3 regions of the Chryseobacterium turcicum genome follow, and region 1 is predicted to be linked to each of the others. Evidence: riboswitches for the same ligand, from Rfam matches in the RefSeq annotation. Region 1 holds a riboswitch; each other region holds the start of a gene.
What was found. Region 1 has a riboswitch for cobalamin ahead of LO744_RS13830 (YncE family protein). Riboswitches for the same ligand answer to the same signal wherever they lie in the genome.
Positions count from the first base shown of each region.

Region 2: another riboswitch for cobalamin. It lies ahead of LO744_RS15800 (acyl-CoA thioesterase); the one in region 1 lies ahead of LO744_RS13830 (YncE family protein).
Region 3: another riboswitch for cobalamin. It lies ahead of LO744_RS07155 (TonB-dependent receptor plug domain-containing protein); the one in region 1 lies ahead of LO744_RS13830 (YncE family protein).

Region 1 is NZ_JAJNAY010000001.1:3,038,825-3,041,030, reverse strand. Features, by position in the region: gene LO744_RS13830 (YncE family protein) at 1-867, opposite strand, end outside; cobalamin riboswitch at 971-1,158, opposite strand; gene LO744_RS13825 (hypothetical protein) at 1,270-1,563, opposite strand; gene tpiA (triose-phosphate isomerase) at 1,595-2,206, opposite strand, start outside.
Region 2 is NZ_JAJNAY010000002.1:227,233-229,438, reverse strand. Features, by position in the region: gene LO744_RS15805 (HD domain-containing protein) at 1-524, shown strand, start outside; gene LO744_RS15800 (acyl-CoA thioesterase) at 666-1,049, opposite strand; cobalamin riboswitch at 1,161-1,338, opposite strand; gene LO744_RS15795 (SGNH/GDSL hydrolase family protein) at 1,629-2,206, opposite strand, start outside.
Region 3 is NZ_JAJNAY010000001.1:1,573,685-1,575,890, reverse strand. Features, by position in the region: gene cdd (cytidine deaminase) at 207-689, shown strand; cobalamin riboswitch at 987-1,163, shown strand; gene LO744_RS07155 (TonB-dependent receptor plug domain-containing protein) at 1,198-2,206, shown strand, end outside.

The DNA of each region.
Region 1 (2,206 bases):
CGCAGTTCCGTAGCTGTTTACAGTAATCGGTGTAACGGCAATTGGAGCGGTAGTAATTGAAGGCGAAGCAATAGGTGTTTTGTAGATTGATGCTTCATTCATATAATAGATATTCGTTCCGTCGGTATCCATATAAGAAGGTTTTACACCGACCGGAAATGTTGTAGTAGAAGCTGTAGTCTGAGTGGTTGTGTTATAAACCGTAAGTGTTCCGAAAGAAGTAGAGGCATAAGGATTTCCCGAACTCATAATGTATAGTAAATTGTCTTTTTCAAAAATACTGTTCGGTGAGTCTCCTACATTTACCTGTGATTCAACAGTATTGGTCGTCGTATTGATGATATCCATAAAATGATTAAGTCCGAAACCTCCTTTCAGTAAAACATACAATTTATTGTTTTTGGCAAAGATTTTTTCAGGTCCGTCTCCTACAGGAATGTTCGTTTCGTGAGCATAAGTACTTAAATCATAAACTGATACGTAGTTTGTAGGACCGTTGTTTCCCCAGTTGGTTACATAAAATTTATTTCCGCTAAAAGCAATATATCTTGGGTTAGCAAGATTGGTTGAAATCGTTGTAATCAAAGAAAAATCAGATTTGTTGATGACCTTGATTGTATTGGAATAATTTAAAACTACAAAAATCTTATCGCCAAAAACTTTAATGTCCTGACCGGTGTCACCCAATATCGCATTATTGTTTTTAAGTTTAAAATAATTGTTGGTGACAACCGATTGATTGTTGATGAAAGATACTTCTGCAGTACTGCTTCCGATACCGCCTTCGTTGAGGACTAAAATTCCTTCAGTTTGAGCATTTGCATATGAAATTACAAATGCAAGAATAAGAAAATAGATTTTCTTCATGATATAATTATATTTAAAGTTTTGTTCCCGAAACTTCACTGCAGGAAAAAACTATCATGAAAAAATCTCTGAAGATTTTATCTCATAAACTTTTACTCCCGAAAGTTGAAATTAATCTAAGGCAGGTCTCCTGGCTTGCATCTTATTTATAACCTTCCCAAACCTAAAGTTCAGTGGTGTATTTATAATAAGTTGAATAGCTTACAGTTGCGGGTACAGCTCAAGAATTATTTTTTCACTTGATTCCCTATTAATGAACGCATGGGTTCAACCTTAAACTTTTGCAAAGATATTATTTAAAAATTGATTTTATTTTTACGATTAGTTTTTATTAATCAATATTATGTTTGTAAATTTATTAATAAAGCTTTGTGATTTTACGAATTGCTTAATTGAAACCGATTAGCTGATGTGTTTTTGATTATTTTTCTTTTTGAAAAAGATAGTATAGATGAGAAGAGTCTGTAAAAAGACGTTCCCAAAGAGAATTAAAAACGATTGATAAGTTGGTAATGGCAAATAAAAAGGAAGAAGCCTATTGAAAAATATTGCCGGAGAACAACTCAGGTAATTAATGATGATAAAAGGATATTTGAGAAATTCTATGTTTATTGCAGATACGATAGAACTGTAAAAAACAGAATAAATTACATCAAATAAAAGAATGGCAAAATAAAGTAAGATAAATTTCTTCATTATTTATTTGATGTAATTTTTAATTTATATTTTAGTTAAAACCTTCAATAATTTTAGAGAAATCTTCCAGCTTTAAAGCAGCTCCGCCAATCAAACCACCGTCGATATCAGGTTGAGAGAAAATTTCTTTTGCGTTATCAGGTTTTACAGAACCTCCATAAAGAATAGAGATTTCGTCTGCAATTTCCTGTCCGTATTTTGCAGCGATAATTCCTCTGATGTGAGCGTGAATTTCCTGAGCCTGTTCAGGAGTTGCAGTTTCTCCGGTTCCAATTGCCCAAACTGGTTCGTAAGCAATCACCACTTTTTTAATTTCTTCTGCAGAAAGTGTGAAAAGAGCCGTTTCAGTCTGAGTTTTTACTACGTCAAGATGTTGACCTGCTTTTCTTTGTTCTAAAGTTTCACCATTACAGTAAACAGGAATCAACCCTTTGTCTAAAGCTAATTTTACTTTTTTATTGCAGCTTTCGTCGTTTTCACCGTGATATTGTCTTCTTTCAGAATGTCCGATTAAAGAACCCGTTGCGCCAATAGACTCCAACATATCTGCAGAAATTTCGCCAGTGTAAGCTCCGCTTTCAAATTCGCTCATATCCTGAGAGAAAACTCCGATTTCGTTTTTCTCGAAGATATCTTTTGCCAT
Region 2 (2,206 bases), on a different contig from region 1:
ATTATAATGCAGATGATTCTAGAAGAGAAAATACCGCGGAACATTCTTGGCAAATCATTATTTTGGCGCAAATTCTTTTTCCTTATGCGAAAAACAGAGCCGATATCGATTTATTGAGAGTAATAAGAATGCTTTCTATTCATGATTTAGTAGAAATTGAAGCCGGTGATACTTTTCTTTTTGATGAAGCGGCAATGGTAGGGAAGTTTGAAAGAGAAAAGCTGTCTGCACAAAATATTTTTGGTATTTTAGATGAGCCTATTCGTTCAGAATTTTTCAATCTGTGGCTTGAATTTGAAGAAGAACAAACTCCTGATGCTATTTTTGCGTGTGCTATCGACAGAATAATGCCTTTTATTCTCAACACTTATACCGCTGGAAAAAGCTGGACTGAAGCCAAGGTAACCGAACTGCAAATAAGAAATATGCTGGAAAATGCCATAAGCAGAGCTTCAGATGAAATGGGAGAGGCTTTTCAGACTTTATTAAACTTAAATTTAGAGAACGGAAAAGTCTTGAGATAGTTTTTCAATTTTCATGAAATTATTCTTTCAATTTTGGGAAGATTTAGAACATAAATAAAAGTTTTCGGCAGGTTTTACCCACCGAAAACTTGGGGGAAAGAAATGGATTTCGGCAGCTAAAAGTTGCCGAAATTTTTCTGTCTATAGTATTTGAATTGGTTTCTTAAATTCATCAATCGCTACAAAAGTAAAATCTCCTACAATTGCCTTCTCTCTTTCATAAGAATACATTTGCTCGGTGTAGATTTCTACATTCACCTTCATACTCGTTTTTCCAACGTGGGAAACTTTTCCGATAAGCTCTACGATGGTTCCTGCAGGAATTGGTTTTTTAAAATCTATTTTATCGCTGCTTACCGTTACCACGCGTTTTCTTGCGAATCTTGTAGCAGTAATAAAGGCTACTTCATCCATCAATTGCATCGCTGTTCCTCCGAAAAGGGTATCGTAATGATTGGTCGTGTTAGGGAAAACGGCTTTGAAAATTCGGGTTTCCGATGATTGAATTCTTTCTTCTGTAGTCATATTTCATTATTAATTAAAGCGAAAATGAAATCGTATTAAACCCACAGAATTATTCGGGAACATGAAATTCCCAAAAGACTATAAGATCAATAAACTTCAAATCGCGAAAGTTTTTGTCTAAAGAAATAGGCAGGTCTCCTGACTTGTAACATCTTTATTCCTTCCCATGCTTTTGCACAGTGGTTTTTTATAAAGACTTCGGTTACTTACAGTTGCGCGACAGCTCGTGATTTTCACACGATTCCCTTTTAATCTGCGGTTAAACAGAACCAGTTTCTTGAAAAGTAATAAGCAAAGGCTATTCACCAAAAGCTAAATACTTTTCGGGTGCAAAAATAAGAATAATAAACTAGATTTTTTAATTTTAAGCCTATTTAAAGTAGTTTTAGATTTAACCGCAAAAGGGACAAAAGATAATTGTAATGCTATTATTTAGATTATTAAAGTTCACAAAAGAATAAAAAATCAAAGATTTTCAAAAACTTTTGCGCACTTTTTTCTAGATACTCATTTATTTTGAATATAAATATCTAAATCTTTTGAGCCTTTTGTGGTTAAATAAAAGTTTAAGTAAGTTTTTTATTCAGGATTGGCGTAAACAATCTGACTGATGGCTCTTCCTTCTTTGATGGTCCAAAAAGTAGTGTATCGGTCTTTTCCTGAACCATTAATCATGTAAAGAAAAATATGGTCATCGTCAATGGAAGTTACGCCCATGTTTTCAAAATCCATCGTAGGCTGAAACATATTTTTGATGGCTTCTCTCACAAAAACAGAACCTCTTCCCGGTTGTTGTACACGTACCGATTTTACTTCCTTTAAATCTTCAGGAAGTTCTTTGCTGATACCCCAAGGTTTTTGTTTGTCGATTTTAATGATATTTCCTTCTGCATCTTTTTCCTGCTTTTTGAATTTTGCACTCGAAGGATAGATGTCAATCACCACTTTCGTTCTTTGAGCGGTTGGTATCTTTTGGTTGTTATTATCGGTGAAAGTAATAGATCTTCCATTTTTAGATAATATGGGAGTAAATTTTGGAAGCTGATCGATAAATGCAATACGGCTTTTATTTACCATTCCTTCTTTATTAAGGCTATCGTACCTTACAAAAGGCTTTGGAAGTTCTTCTTTCTCAGGATATTTTATCCAAATCCATT
Region 3 (2,206 bases), 1.5 Mb from region 1:
ATTTCTAAAGTTTTAAGCTTTGAAAATAAAAGACCACATAAGATTAAAAATCAAAGATTTTTCTTATGTTTAATTCTCGAAAAATCTCAAATTTCAAATCACACCTCCATCTTCCATCTTCCTGCCTCAAATAGAAACCATCAACTACTTATTGCCCACCTCATTAAAAAAGTTTACTTTTACGCCCCTTTTTTACGGAGAAAAAAATGAAAAAAGATATAAAAATCAATTACGAACATTTCAAAGGTAGGAACGAACTTTCAGAGGTTGAAAACCGTCTTTTTGAACAGGCAATTCAGGCCAGAGAAAAAGCATACGCGCCATACTCTAACTTTTTTGTAGGATGTGCTGTTTTGCTAGAGAATGGTGAGATTTTCACAGGAAATAATCAAGAAAATGCGGCTTTCCCGTCAGGACTTTGTGCAGAGCGAACAGCCCTTTTTTGGATTGGAGCTAATTTCCCCACTCAAAAAATTAAAAAGATTTTTATTGTAGGTGGTCCAGAAGAATTTTCAGAGAAAACCCCACCCATTCCTCCATGTGGAGCTTGCCGACAAAGCATTATAGAATACGAAACAAAGCAAAATGAGGATATTGATTTGTATTTCTCCAGCTTAAATGACGAAGTAATTAAAGTGAGTTCTATTAAAGATTTGCTTCCTTTTTATTTTGACGGAACATTTTTGTAATCTTTTTGCAGCTTTTCTCGCACAGATTACTTTTACATTTTCGCGGATCACGGGAAATCAACACCTCTATTTTGCCACGAATGCACAAATATTAAAAAATATTCGTGCATTCGTGGCTTAAAAATTAAAAATAACCATAGGAAAATCTGCTTCAGAAAACCAAACTTACCCAAATGGTTGGGACTTTTATATAAATTTCATTCGTTAAAATTTCCGATTAAAACCATCTAGTTTAAATCAATTGTATGGGTATATTTTAGGCTTAACAAAAATTTAATCTTTCTTTTCAAAAAAGCTATATTTGCAAAAAATTTTGGTTTCCAATAGATTGGAACTAAGAGGGAATTGAGTGAAAATCTCAAGCTGTCCCCGCAACTGTAAATCGCATACAAAAATTGCTACAAAAACCACTGCCAAAACGGGAAGGTGTAGCAAAGCGAAAGTCAGGAGACCTGCCGAAATTTAATATTAATAATAGAATTGCTTTCGGAGGAAAGGCAGATATGATATGATTTTAAAAAAAGCATTTACCCTACTTTTGGTGTCTTCTTGCCTGACAATATATTATAGTCAGGAAAAAAATATTGACACCGTATTTGTATTCGACAATCAGATGAAAAAAGTAAAACTTTTTCATTCTTTGACTACTTTATCTCCTGCAGATATTCAAAAAAACTCTTCGAACCTCTCCGAGGTTTTACGTTTTCAGTCTCCTATTTATATTAAAGAAAACGGCCGTGGTGCAGTTTCTTCGCCTTCATTTAGGGGAACAACAGCGCAACAGACAGCATTCGTATGGAACGGAATTAATATCAATTCGCAGTTTTTAGGACAGGGCGATATCAATAATATTGCAGTTTTCGGATACGACCAAATGGAAATAAAATCTGGAGGCGGAAGTGTCATCTACGGAAGTGGCGCGATTGGCGGAAGTATCCATTTGAATAACGATTTAAGTTTTAATCAAGGTTTTAAAGGAATATATAATTCTGAAGTAGCTTCGTTCGGAACGTATAATAATTTCTTGAAAGCTGAATATAGTAATGATAAATTCAGTTTTAAAGCTTCAGGAAATTATTCAATTAGTGAAAATAACTACGAAGTTCCCGAAAAAAATTACATCAATAGAAACGGAAAGTTTTACAATACAACTTTCAATATAGGTACGGCCTATAAAATTGCAGAGCATCAAACAATTTCTTGGCAAAGTCAGTTTTATGATGCGACTCAGAATTATAGGATTCTTGCGGAAAATGTGGATAAAACTAGTTATGCAGCACAGACTTTTAGAAGTTTAGTTGCTTGGGACATCAACAAATCTAAAGTTTCAAACAGTTTAAAAGCAGCTTACACAGAAGATAATTTCAAATATTTCGGAATTTATAATGCCCCTTTTACGAGTGGCGGAATTAATAAGAACTACATTTTTAAAAATGATTTTAATTACTTCATTATTCCTAAACTGAATATTGGTGTTATCGGAGAATTTCAGCAAAATCAGGCAGAAGGCCTAGGGA